3 regions of the Frankia sp. CeCAU1 genome follow, and region 3 is predicted to be linked to each of the others. Evidence: riboswitches for the same ligand, from Rfam matches in the RefSeq annotation. Region 3 holds a riboswitch; each other region holds the start of a gene.

What was found. A riboswitch is a leader RNA that binds a small molecule or an ion and turns the genes downstream of it on or off. The one in region 3 is predicted to bind cyclic di-AMP.
Region 1: it holds a riboswitch for cyclic di-AMP, as region 3 does, so the genes downstream of both, AC08OO_RS13980 (peptidoglycan-binding protein) here and AC08OO_RS18605 (transglycosylase family protein) in region 3, are expected to answer to the same signal.
Region 2: it holds a riboswitch for cyclic di-AMP, as region 3 does, so the genes downstream of both, AC08OO_RS07695 (transglycosylase family protein) here and AC08OO_RS18605 (transglycosylase family protein) in region 3, are expected to answer to the same signal.

What each region holds. Positions count from the first base shown of each region.
Region 1 is NZ_CDWWXA010000072.1:16,879-21,295, forward strand. Features, by position in the region: gene AC08OO_RS13975 (alpha/beta hydrolase) at 425-970, shown strand; cyclic di-AMP (ydaO/yuaA leader) riboswitch at 1,537-1,705, shown strand; gene AC08OO_RS13980 (peptidoglycan-binding protein) at 2,197-2,946, shown strand; gene AC08OO_RS13985 (AfsR/SARP family transcriptional regulator) at 3,271-4,107, shown strand; gene AC08OO_RS13990 (lasso RiPP family leader peptide-containing protein) at 4,315-4,417, shown strand, end outside.
Region 2 is NZ_CDWWXA010000028.1:26,537-30,953, reverse strand. Features, by position in the region: gene AC08OO_RS07700 (peptide deformylase) at 1-1,193, shown strand, start outside; cyclic di-AMP (ydaO/yuaA leader) riboswitch at 1,683-1,858, shown strand; gene AC08OO_RS07695 (transglycosylase family protein) at 1,861-2,241, shown strand; gene rlmB (23S rRNA (guanosine(2251)-2'-O)-methyltransferase RlmB) at 2,447-3,538, opposite strand; gene AC08OO_RS07685 (hypothetical protein) at 3,830-4,102, shown strand; gene AC08OO_RS07680 (PP2C family protein-serine/threonine phosphatase) at 4,329-4,417, shown strand, end outside.
Region 3 is NZ_CDWWXA010000126.1:1,501-5,917, forward strand. Features, by position in the region: gene fbaA (class II fructose-bisphosphate aldolase) at 1-394, shown strand, start outside; cyclic di-AMP (ydaO/yuaA leader) riboswitch at 1,313-1,525, shown strand; gene AC08OO_RS18605 (transglycosylase family protein) at 1,544-2,221, shown strand; gene AC08OO_RS18610 (transglycosylase family protein) at 2,863-3,582, shown strand; gene AC08OO_RS18615 (DUF3151 domain-containing protein) at 3,668-4,102, shown strand; gene AC08OO_RS18620 (adenylosuccinate synthase) at 4,194-4,417, shown strand, end outside.

The DNA.
Region 1 (4,417 bases), on a different contig from region 3:
TAGCCGTCGGATAGGCAAAATATGGTCATGTTCTCCTCGGTGGATCGGATGACCCCCCTGGTCTTCCGTGGCCACATTGACTTCCTGAGAGTGGCCTCGTCCGGTTGTCCGGCCCGGCCGCTTCACGTGCTTTACTAGCCTCCTCGGCTTTCCCTCGCTCTCGGTGTTCCCTCTGGCGTTCTCCTGATTCACGGTCGCTCGATAGGGCTGTCTGTAGATCGTCATCGCCTGCGTGGACGCCAGCTGCCTCGGTATCGATGTCCGGTCAGTACCGGGTACATCTCTGGACGGTTTCCGATCGGAGCATGTTGTGTCGTCCCTGGCTTCGTCATCATACTTTCGTCCGCGCCCCCGTGGATATGTGGGGGGGCCGGGAACCCGTTACTGGCCCAGTGGTGATCCCACCCACTCGAGAAGAGCCAGTGTGGTCCTTCTCCCCGGTCGTGGAGAATCCGCCGAACATTTCGAGGGCCTAGCTTTCCGGCTCGCGCTCGACGGCTATCAGGTGACGTTTCTCGACCACGGGAGAGACACCGTCCTCGCCCTTGGTGAGGCGCGTGCCCCCGATGGTCCGTTCGTCCTGCTGGGTTCGGACAGCGGGGCCCTGCGGGCGTTGGTCGGCGCCGGTTCGCCAGCGGTCCGGCCGGATGCCCTCGTGTTGCTCGACCTGCCGCTGGTGTACCGGAAGATCGCGGGCGAGGATCCGGGACAACCGATCCCACGGTCGCTTCCCGACCTGCCGATCCTGTTGCTCCATGCCGAGCGCGACGAGGTCAGCCCGCTTGCGCTGGCGCGCATGATGACGCGGACCGCGCGCCGGGCCCGGCTGGCGTCGCTGCCCGGGGGGCATGGCGTGCTCGCCGGCCCCGGCCGGCGTGCGGTCGGCGCGCACATCCTGCTGTTCCTCGAGAACCTCCGTGTCCCGCGGCTGACCCCACGGCAACGGCAGCGGGACCGTTCGGTCGACTGATCTCGCCCGGTGCCGGGCGCGCCCGCGTGCCGGTCCGATGGGGGTGTGCCTTCGCGGGAGGCCCAACCGCTCAGCAGGTGTTTCCTCGGCGGGTGCCGGCGCGAATCACGCGAATCCGCGGGTCAGTCGTCCGTCCCGTACCGCATCGTCCGTTTTCCAACGGCGCCGGCTTCGAGCCGCAGGCTCGAAGCCGGCGCCGTTCGCGTTTGCGTACCCGTCCGCACGCCACCCGACCCCCGGGCCAGGCTTCCGCTTGCCGGGCTTGCCGGGCTTGCCGGGGGCTGCCGGACGGCCGGGCGGTCCCGGTGACTACCGGACCTCGTGGCCACCGGTCCCCGTCTCGACGGACCGGTCATATCGCCAAGATCCGGTCGTGACGGGTGATCTGCGTCGCTACCGGTAGCTGCTATTGATGTCCGAGAGTTGCGGCATCGCAGTGTTATGCACGCATCGTGACCAACATGCGCCCAGATTCGGCACAACTCGTACTTGTCACTACGGTCTGTAGTTCGCTACGGTTGCGGGGTATCAACAGCTCCGGGCCGACGCCGAGTTCTGTCCACGGTCCGCAGCTCCCTCCGAGAGATCTTGGGCAGAAGCGGGGGAACCACGTTCCTCCGGGTGGCTCGTTGCGTGCCGCCCTTGGGGTTAAGCCGTTACGCGCACGCCGCGGAAACGGCCGGGCTTCCCGGCCCGAACCCGACAGCTAACCTCGCAGGCGTACGGGAAGGACTCGACGTTGCCTGTGTTTCAGGAACGCTCGGCTCCGGTCTTCTGGACCGTGACGCCGTTCGGCGCGACCCGCGGTGCGTCCCCGCCATACGGGGCGCCGTTCTCGCCCTGACGTCTTCGCGAGAACGTGCCATCCGGTCGGTGCCCGTACCGGCCGATCGCGCTGACGCGCCATACCACCAGCTCGGCTGAAAGCCACCCGGCCTCGTCGTCTGTGGTCGGCTGACCCCTGCCGTCCACCGGGCCCGTCAGGCCTGGAACGGAATGACCACGGCCGCCTGCCGTGCTGTTCAGCCCATCGAGCCCGGAATCCCCAGGGCGCGTCGATCGGTCGTCCCCGGTCGTCCCAGGACGTCCTCTCGGCGTACCGGGAGACCGGCACTGGGTGTTGCCCTTCTCCAGCGCGGTCGTCTCCGCTCGCCCTCCTTCGAGCGGCATCCCTCCCCTCGATCACCCGTCTGTGTTCGACGACACCGAAATGAGATGTCAAAGAAATGGCCAAGGGAAAGCATCGGAAACGTTCCACCCGGACCCGGGGCGCCGTTGTCGCCGCCGTCGGTGTGATCGGCGCCGGCGCCGGCATTTTCGCCACCGCGAGCCCGGCCCGGGCCGCCACCACGGTCCCCGATGTGACGATCGCCAGCGCGGCCGCGAACGCGGGACTGCCCGACTGCCGCGGCGTTCCGCTGGCCACCTGGGTCGCGGTGGCTCTTGCGGAGTCCGGCGGCAACCCCTACGCCCACGCCACCTATGGCGAGGACTCGCGCGGCCTGTGGCAGATCAACATGCGGGCCCACGCCGGCTGGGTGGGTAACCGCAACCTCTACGACCCGGCCGTCAACGCCTGGGCGGCGAAGAAGGTCTGTGAAGGCCAGGGCATCACCGCCTGGAGCGCCTACACCAACGGCCTGCACTACCGCTACCTGGCCCGGGGACAGGCGGCGGCGGCCGCCGTCTCGCGCGGCGTGCGGTTAACGAACATCTCCTACTCCTCGCTGGCTGCCCCGGCGCGTGCGGCCGTGGTGGCACCCGCGGCCCGCTACCCGTCGCTGGCCGTCGGCCTCGGGTTCCGTCTCGACGTCCACCAGATCCAGAAGAGGCTCGCCAGCCTTGGCTACCCGATCAGCGTGGATGGGAAGTTCGGGTATCAGACCAACCACATGGTCAAGGACTTCCAGCTGAAGCATGGTCTGGTGGTTGACGGGATCGTCGGACCGCAGACGCGGGCGAAGCTCGGGATCTGACTCTGATCGAGGCCCGCCGACCGGGCTCCGCTGCCGTCGGCCGGTATTCCCGACCCACCCAAGGGCGCTGCTCGATATCCGCACGCACCGGATGACTACCCGGGGTGAGGTGGGGGTATTCAGCCACCGGGCCAGCACCGGGCCGGGCGGGGGACCCCCGGCCGGGCGGCGCCACCCGGCCCGGGGACGCCACCCGGCCCGGGGACGCCACCCGGCCCGGGGCACCGGCCCGGGGCACCGGGCCGGGAGACGGCACCGGCCCGCACGGGACCAGCCGGCCCGCACGGGAAAACCGAAACGGGGGCCCGATCGATGAGAGCCACGATGCTCGACGACTACCTACCTGAGGCGAGTCCGAACGCATCCTCCGTGACCGGGGCCGGTCTCCTGTTCGCGGTCCTGGGGCCGCTGGAGGTGCGGCGATCCTCGGGCGAGCAGGTCCGCATCGACCAGCGCAAGAAGCGCATACTGCTGCTGGCCCTGCTGCTGCACGCCGGCCAGTGGGTGAGTGTGGACGGGATGCGGCTCGCGCTCTGGCAGGACGCCCCGCCGCGCTCCGCCGGGGGCAACATCAAGACTTATCTCTCGGAGCTGCGGCACACCCTCCGGCCGCCCCTGGACACGTCCGGAGCCGGGGGGAACGGCCCCGGACGCATCGAGAGCCGGCCGGGGGAGTACCGCCTGGTCGTCGCGTCCGGTGAGATCGACGCTAAGCGGTTCGAATCGGCCGCCGAGCAGGGCCGCGCCGCCGTGCGCGCCGGCTCGCCGGAACGCGCTGCCGGGTTTTTCGAAGGCGCCCTCGCGCTGTGGCGGGGGGACGCGTTCGACGAGCTCCCGGCGGAGATCGCGGGCGCGGAGGTCCTCCGGCTGGAGGAGGCTCGCTGGGCGGTGTGCGAGGACCTGATCGACGCCCGCCTGGCCCTCGGCGAGTACGACCGGGTGCTGCCGACCCTGCGGGCGCTCACGGTCGAACATCCGACCCGGGAACGTCTCTGGGCCCAGCTGATCCTTGCGTTGGAACACACCGGCCGGCGGGCCGAGGCACTGGCCGAGTACCAGACGGTCTACCGGCGGCTGGTGACCGAACTCGGGATCGAGCCCGGTGTCGAACTGCGGCGTGCCCATCAGCATGTACTGAATCCGGACTCGTGGGTCACCTGATGCCACGGCCGTGCCTGCCGAGCCGTGGGCCGGAAGTCAGCTGAACCGCCAGTGAACCCGGCGGGGGAATTTCAACCATACGGGCTGGACCAGCCGGCCGGCGCCCGGGCCACGCGCGCGGCGCCGCCGTGTATCGCCACCGGGGTGCACCTCACCGGGGCGCACGCCACCGAGCGAGGGCGCGCGGAAACCGCTGAGGAGAAGACGATGAAGGCTATCTACCTCCCCCCGCGACTGGAAGATGCCAGCAGCTTCGCCGCAGTGACGAACGGCCGCTGGGGCTGGGGGCGTGACTACTCCTGGCGGCGTT
Region 2 (4,417 bases), on a different contig from region 3:
TCGTCGAGGAGGACCGGGCCGAACTCCGCTACGACGACAGCATGTACGTCGCCCACCAGCGAAGACGTCTTCTCAACGCCGGCAGCGAACCGGTAACCCGGTATCTGATGCGGATATCGGTCGACCGGTTCCCGGGAGATCCGGAACGCTCCGCGCGGTTGTACCGATCCGATCCGCTGCGCTGGGAGGACCTCCAGCTCAGCGCGCACTGTGGCGGCGAGCAGATGGCCTGGCAGGTCAAGACCGACTGGGACGCGCTCAAGGAGGTCTGGCTGCTCTTCGAGAACAGCCGAGGACGATTTCCGCTCTATCCCGGCGAATCGGCATGGATCAACTACAGCTACCAGGTGAGCAGGGAGAAGTGGGGGCCGTGGTTCCAGCGTGCCGTGCGGGTACCGACGAGTTTCCTCTCGGTCCGGCTGGACTTTCCGGCCGAGCTGGATCCCGTGGTCTGGGGCATGGAGACGTCGATGACCGCCGATGCCTTCCCGTTGCGGACCGCAATCGCCCGCACCGACTCCGGCGACCGACGGATCTTCACCTGGTCGACCACCGAGCCGCCGCTGCACGCCCGCTACCGACTGGAATGGAACTTCCGGGCCACCGTGCCGGAACGTGATCCGGCCACGGAGACCGGAACACGTCCCAGCGATCAGATGGCGGCCGTCGGCATCGTGCAGGAGGGTGAGGCGATCCTGCGGCAGCCGGCCCGCCCTTTCGCCCTGCCCAACGAGGCCGAAGACGCGCGCCGGGTCGTCGCCGAACTGTCCTCCGCCCTCGAACGGGTGTCCGTTCTGCACACCTTCGGCAAGGGCCTGGGCATCGCCGCGCCGCAGGTCGGCATCAACCGCGCCGCGGCGATCGTGCGTACCGCGGGCGGCGACACGCTCACGCTGCTCAACCCCAGCGTCATCGAGACCTCCCGGGAGACCGACGAGCAGTACGAGGGCTGCCTGAGCTTCTTCGACGTCCGTGGCCTCGTCCCCCGGCCGCTGGAGCTGCACGTCGAACACACCGATATCGATGGCAACCGGCACATCACCGTCTATCGGCAGGGGCTGGCGCGGCTCGTCGCTCACGAGATCGATCACCTGCACGGTCAGCTCTACACGGATCGGATGCGGGCCGGAACCACACCGATCCCGGTGGAGCAGTACCGGGGTACCGGCTCGGCCTGGTCCTACAACCGCTGACCAGCCCGAACGCACCCGCCCCGCGGGCGGCGTGGCGGCATGCCGACGTGCCGACGTGCCGACGGCGCAGCGCCGGGACCGGGTGTCCGACACGGACTGGTAGATCCGACATATGACATGGTTCCCTCGTGCCGTATAGTCCGGAAAGCAGGCGATAGGTGCGGGTCCGCCGGAACGTCGACACAGATTTTTTCGGAACCTGGTTGGAGACTGCCGGCAGCGGGTAGTGGAGGCTCGATCGCCACGCGGCGGAACAGATTCTCCACGCATCGCGTATTGTTTACCGCCAGCGTGACGACCCAGCCACGAACTGGGGATTTTCAGCCCACTGAACAACCTCTAGGATCGGGCGCGCACGCGGGCGCGAAACACCATTAAAAAGATCGGGACAAGTAAGTGGGGTGCACTGTGTGCATCCTCACGTACTCTTGTTTTCCCCGGGTCACTCTCAGCTATGTTCGTTGCCGTGCCGTCACCTGATGGCATGCGTCGGGCGGCACGCCGAATCCTGCCCCCGCTCGACGAGAATCAAACCTTTGGCAGGAGCGGGGGAACCAATTCCGGGCGCCGATAGAAGACGTCCTCGGGGTGAAGCCGCGATGCGCGGCCGGGCATTCCCAGCCCGAACCCGACAGCTCACCTCGCAGGCGTGGGGAAGGGCAACTCAATGTCCAACGCTCGTTCGCTCGCTCGTGGCCTCAACCGCATCAGGCTCGGTTCCCGGGCCTTGATCGCCGCCACCACTCTCGCGGCCTCGATCGGCGGTGGCCTCGCGCTGTCCCAACCGGCCAGCGCGTCGACGAACGCCGACCACTTCCTCTCCAAGGTGATCCCGTGTGAGTCCGGGGGGAACCCCCGCGCGGTCAACTCCATCGGCGCCGGCGGGTTGTTCCAGTTTCTGCCCAGCACCTGGCGCGGGGTCGGCGGCAAGGGTCTGCCGCAGCACGCCAGCGTCGCCGAGCAGTGGCAGCGCGCCCGCATCCTGTACGCCCAGCAGGGGACGAGCCCCTGGTACGCCTCGAAGCCGTGCTGGGGTCACAAGATCTGAGCTGCCCGGCTTCCCGCACCAGCCTTCACCGTCCACGCCCGGCCGGTACTGATCGGCGCGCGGCCAGCAGCCCCGTGTCCCGGACGGGACACGGGGCTGCACGCTACGTTTCCCGGTCACGGTTTCCCGGTCACGGCGACGTCGGCCAGCTCAACTTCCGCGGCCCCGCCCGGCGGAGACCCGGCGGACCCACCGATCGGCCGGCTCAGCCGATCCGACGGCGGCGGGCGATCTCGGCCAGCGTGATCCCGGCGGCCACCCCCGCGTTGAGGGACTCCACCGCACCCGCCATGGGGATCCGGACCCTCACGTCGCAGCGCTGCTCGACCAGCCTGGACAACCCGCGTCCCTCGGAACCGATCACCAGGACGAGGGGGTCGGTCGCCATCGTGAGCTCGTCGATGCTCACTTCACCGTCCGCGGCCAGACCGACAACGAACTGGCCGCCCGCCGCGTAGGAGACGAGCGTGCGGGCGAGGTTGGTGGCGCGCGCCACCGGCAGCCGGGCGGCAGCCCCCGCCGAGGTCTTCCAGGCCGCGGCGGTCACGCCGGCGGCCCTACGCTCCGGGACGACGACGCCGTGGGCACCGAAGGCGGCGGCCGAGCGCACCACGGCCCCGAGGTTGCGAGGATCGGTGACCCCGTCCAACGCCACCAGCAGACCCGGAGGAGACGAGCGCGCGCGGGCGAGGAGATCATCCGGATGGGCATACCGGAACGGCGGTACCACGAGGGCGAGACCCTGATGCGGAGCGGTGCCACACATCCGGTCGAGATCCGTGCGGCCGACGTCGGCCACGGCGATCCCGGCACGCCCGGCGAGCCGGCGGGCGTCGGCGAGCCGCTCGTCGAAGTCCAGCCCGCCGGCGATGAAAAGGGTCGACGACGGTACCCCGGCCCGCAGCGCCTCGACCACCGCGTTGCGCCCGACCACCAGCTCGTCGCCCTCGGTCCGCCGTGGGCGCCCGGCCCCCGCGGAACCCCCCACGGCGCTCGGCCCGGTGGTGGCCGCAGCTGCGACGGCGCGGCCACCATCCCCGCGCCGGCCGGCGGCCGCTCGACTCCGCTCGGCTCCGGCCGAGGCGGAACGGGCCGCAGCAGCCGCCGCCGCACGACGCTGGGCGGGATGGCCGGGGCGCAGCTGCGCGGGCGGAGTGGCCCCACGGCCCTCCAGCGCCTTGCGGCCGTGACCGCCGCTGCCCGTGGAGGCCCCCTTGCGGTGGGAACCGGCCTTGGCGGCCCGACCGCCCTGACCGCCGCGGGCGATCCCGCTGTCCCGGCGAGCGGCGCCGGCCATCAGGACCACCGACCATTACACGCCCGGGGAATGACCATGTGACCACGGTATACGGCGGACGACACCGGCGTGTCGGGGCGCGCTCGGCAGGAACTCGGCGGAGGAGCTCTGCCATGGGCATACCTCGACATGGCCGTTTCCGGGGATCCGGCGCCCTATCCTGAGGGCCGGCAGGCCCACGGCCCGACCTGATGTGGTCCGGCCGCTCCTCACCGGCGTCAGGAGGGTCAGGTGCGCATCGTTCTTCCACCCGCCGCCGGGTGGTCGCGGGCCGAAGACCGGTGGTGACCCATGGCGGAGGCGGGGTGCCACCTGATCAACATCGACGATCTCGATGCCAGTCTCACCATGCTCGGCGGAGTGGAGGCCTACGGTACCGCGCTCGTCACGGCGGCCGGGCCGCGCGGCACGCCGCCGCGGGCGTTCGGCGGGTGTGCTCCCCGACCTGGCAGTGTCACCGCCGCGGCGGTGACACTCCTGGAGAATGCCCGGCATAGAACGTTGAGCGCCACCTCCCGGCCCGGCGGCCCAGGCGGCCCAGGCGGACCCGGGGAGACGACGTGACGACGCGAGCGGAGGTGCGGGTCATGAGCGGCGGCCGCGTGACCACGCCGATCGGCAGGCCCGGGGTTCCCCGGGATGCGGGGGCCCTGCCACCATCCACCCCCGGCCTTTACGCTCTTTTAGGGTCGCCCGCCGACGATGGCGGGCGCGTCGGATCAGGTCGCCGGCACGGCGATCTACACCCTCGACGTGCCGTGGGGGAAGCTGGGAGAATACGTCTTCATGAATGTGTGATGACCAGCTCGACGAGTGCGACCACTTCGGCCGATCATCGGGCGCGCGCCGTCGGTGTCCCGAGACGGCCACGGCGAGCAT
Region 3 (4,417 bases):
CAAGCCCGGAAACGTCAAGCTACGCCCGACGATTCTGCACGAAGGACAGGAGTACGTCGCCAGGAAGCTCGGGCTGCCAGCCGGCGCGAAGCCGTTCAACCTCGTCTTTCACGGCGGTAGCGGGTCGGCTCTCACCGAAATCCGCGAGACCCTCGACTACGGGGTGGTCAAGATGAACGTGGACACGGACACCCAGTACGCATTCACCCGCCCCATCGTGGACCACGTGTTCAAAAACTATGACGGCGTTCTCAAGGTGGACGGTGAGGTCGGCGTGAAGAAGGCGTACGACCCGCGTACCTACGGAAAGCTCGCGGAGAGCAGCATGGCGGCCCGCGTCGCCCAGGCGTGTGAGGACCTCCGTTCCGCCGGCACCAGCCTCGGGCGGGCATAGTCCGGCCCAGGAGCGCACGCCGGCTGGCGGGATCGGTTCGTCGGATACCGGCCGGCCTGTCCGCCGGCCGGCGGACAGGCGGACAGATAGCCGCCGGCCGCGAAACCAGGCAACCGAGCAACCGCCGCCGCTCGTCCGAGGACATTCTCCGGGCCCCTCGGTCCGACCCTCTCCATCATTTCCGGCGGACGGAACGACCGGCACGCGGCGGACATCCGACCCGCCCCGGTCCGATGCACGACCCGCCGATTTCCCGTACTATGCCGGCCCGCACGGTCCCCCGGTCGCTCCGACGGCTGGGGGACCACTGTTTAGCGGGCGCGGCACCCCGCTCCTCGCGTAACGCCGCCCCCGCCGGCAACCAGCAGGTTTCGGCCAAATGAGCGGACACGCACCGGACCTTCGGTAACCGTTCACCTACCGCCCCGCCCCCACGGAACCCCTTCGCCCACTGCGGTGGCCCGACAGGCGCTTTTTACAGTAGGTGTCCGATTGAATCCGCCGTGTGCAAAAATCACAACGCTGTAAGTTACCGCCCGATTTCCGTTGTTTTTCTCACAAAAACAGGCTTCAATGGACGAAGTGTAGTATCAGGACGATCACTCGCGTCGATCTCGTAGCAGGGCCGTCACGCCTTTGTCGACATGTCACACATCTGGCCTGATGTGGGACTCTCCGCTCATCGTCGACCATCGGCAAACAGGGTGACCGGCCGAGCACAAATGCCTCCGCACGCCGTACCGCCAGGTTGATGAGCGGGCGCGCACGCGCGATACCAGGCCGCCAGTTCCTACTCAAGCAGGCGCGCCGAGTGTGCTCTTTTTCACGCACCCTATTCAATGCTTGGCGACTCGCCGGGCGGCGTGGTTATGGTTTTCGCCGTGCCCGGCAACAACGTCGGGCATTCGTCGGGCGGCACGCCGAATCCTGCCCCTGGCCGACGATTTCTCGAACCGGGCGGCAGGAACGGGGGACCCATCTCCGAGTATCGAAAGGATTCGATGCTCTCGGGGTGAAGCCATGTGCGACGACCACACGGAAAGGTATTTCCGGTGCGGCTTCCGTCTCCAGGGATCCCTGGCACGGCCGGGCAGTTCCCAGCCCGAATCCGACAGCTCACCTCGCAGGCGTGGGGAAGGACCACAAGACATGTCCGACGCACGTATCAGTGGCCGACAATGCCGCGCCGGTACCCGCAGCCGGGCCCGGGCCCTCGTGGTCGCGCCAGTACTCGCGGCGGCGGTGGGCGGCACCTTCGCGCTCAGCCAGCCGGCCGATGCGGCCACCACCTGGACGGGCCTGCGGCAGTGCGAGTCCGGCGGTGACTACACGACCAACACCGGCAACGCGTACTACGGCGCTTACCAGTTCTCCGCCAGCACTTGGCACAGCCTCGGCTACGGCGGTCTGCCGCACCAGGCTCCCCCGGCCGTCCAGGACGAGGCCGCACTCAAGCTCGCCCGGCGGTCCGGCTTCGGCCAGTGGCCGGCCTGTGGCCGCGGGATGGGCGCCGACCAGCTCGCGGGCGGCTCGTCGAGCTCCTCGGGCCAGGCCTCGCGCACGACGGAACGCCGCGAGCTGACGGTCAGTCCCATCTCCATGAGCACTCCTGTATTCACCCGTAACCTGACGACCGCACTGGCCAGGCAGGTACGTGACGACGTGCGGGCCTGGCAGGCCCGCGTCAACCATCTGGGCTATCCGCTCACGATCGACGGCCGCTACGGACCACGCTCCGCCGCAGTCGCCCGCGCCCTGCAGGCCGCCAAGGGACTCGCCGTCGACGGCATCGTCGGCCCGGCGACCTGGCGGGCCACCTTCCGCTGATCCGCTGATCCTCTCCATCAGCTCCATCAACTCCATCAGCTGATCCATTCGCTCCGCTCCCGTGGCGGAGGGACGACCGCCGCGGGAACCGGACATCCCACCCCGGCGACACCGGTCAGGGGATCTCACCTCGACGACGGGCTGGCCCGACAGGCCTCCGGGCGATCTCCGGTTGACGGCCCGTACGGGCCGGCCCGTACAACCCACCACCAGCATCACCCGGACCGCACCCTGACCGGCCTCCGGCAGGGCCGACGAGGAACAGCAGGACCAGCGAGCCACCTGCGGAACCTGTATGGAAGTGGCACGATTCGCGCGATCCTCACTGGTTACTCCGGACCACCCCGGTTTGCGCTCCATGAGCGGTTCTCGCTAGAGTGCCGCTCACTCGCCTCGTCGGCGAGGCCGCCCGGACGGACGCCGAGTCCTGCCCCCGTACGAGCGGCCGGAACGAACATCGACCGCAGCGGGCAGGAGTGGGGGACCCACATTTCGGGCGCCGCAAGCGGCGTCCTTGGGGTAAAGCCGGTGCGTCCCGGCCCATGGTGGAGAGCGGTTCCCACCCGGGGTCGGATCCTCCGGCCGGGCCATCCCAGCCCGCACCCGACAGCTCACCCCGCAGGCGACGGGATTGGACTGACATGCCCTCTGGGCGTCGTGGCGGCAGACATCGAGCACCGCAGGCCCCATCGCCCGCCGGTCGCATCCTGCGCACCACCGGCGCGGTCACGGCCATCGTCGGCAGCGGCCTCGCGGTCACCGCGGCTCCGGCGGGCGCGGCCACCTCCGACGACTTCGCCAAGCTCCGCCAATGCGAGTCCGGCGGCAACTACGCGGTCAACACCGGCAACGGCTTCTCCGGTGCCTACCAGTTCGACGACCAGACCTGGCACGGGCTCGGGTACTCCGGCCGCCCGTACCAGGCATCGCCCGCCACGCAGGACGAGGCGGCCGCGAAGCTCTACAACCAGCGGGGCTGGCAGCCATGGCCGTCCTGCTCGGTCAAGATGGGCCTGACCAACAACGGCCCGGCCAGTGTCCCGGGCGGCTCCGGTGACGTCATCCAGCAGGCCATCACCCCGGTGGAACCCCCCATGACGCTGGACCGGGCCCGCCGGGAGATGGGGGACGGCTCGTTCAGGGGCACGGTCCTCGACGCGTCCCTGAGCGACGACGTTCGCCCGGACGCCTTCGTCTGGCAGGACAGGATGCGTCAGAAGGGCTTCGTACTCACCGTCGACGGCAAGTTCGGACCGCAGTCGCAGGGCATCGCCGCGCTGTACTCGTACCTCACCCGGGTGAGCGACGGTCAACCCGGGGTCGTCGGCCAGAATCTGTGGAACGTCAGCGTCAGGGCCTGACCGACCGGTCACCGTGCGCGCAGGGCAAGCGCGTCCGGGGTGACCTCCATGACGTGTGCGGCCGGTCGTCGGGCAGGATGCACTCATGATGACGCCGTCCACCTCGGGAAAGCCCAACCTGCTCTCCGGTCCGCCGCCGACGCTCCTGCCCTCCGACGCGGCCGCGACCGATGCGCTGGTCGCCGGTGATCCGCCGGATGCCGTCGCCGCCCGGCTGCCCGCGTTCAGCGTGCCTTGGGCCGCGCTCGCCGAGCTCGCGCTCACCGGCGGACGACCCGTCGAGGCCTATGCCTACGCCCGCACGGGCTATCACCGCGGCCTCGACGCCCTGCGCCGCTCGGGCTGGAAGGGCAACGGGCCGATCCCCTGGTCACACGAACCCAACCGCGGGTTCCTGCGTTCGCTCGCCGCTCTCGGTCGGGCGGCCGCGGCCATCGGGGAGGCCGAGGAGGCCACCCGCTGCCGGATGTTCCTGGCCGACAGCGATCCCGTCGCTGCCAGTGAGCTCGGCTTCACCTGACAGTGAGTTCATCAGGCCGTGTCGGTGGTGGAGACCAGCGAGGATGCCGCAGCCGGCCCCACGACCCCGCCATCCCTAGTAACCTCGCCCGGTGCCTGCTCTTGTCCTCATCGGCGCCCAGTGGGGCGACGAGGGAAAAGGAAAGGCGACCGACCTCCTGGGCGGCGCCGTCGATTACGTCGTCCGCTACCAGGGTGGCAACAACGCCGGCCACACCGTGGTCATCGGGGCGGAGAGTTACGCGCTCCACCTGATTCCCAGTGGCATGCTGCGGGCCGACTGCGTTCCCGTGATCGGCAACGGGGTCGTCATCGA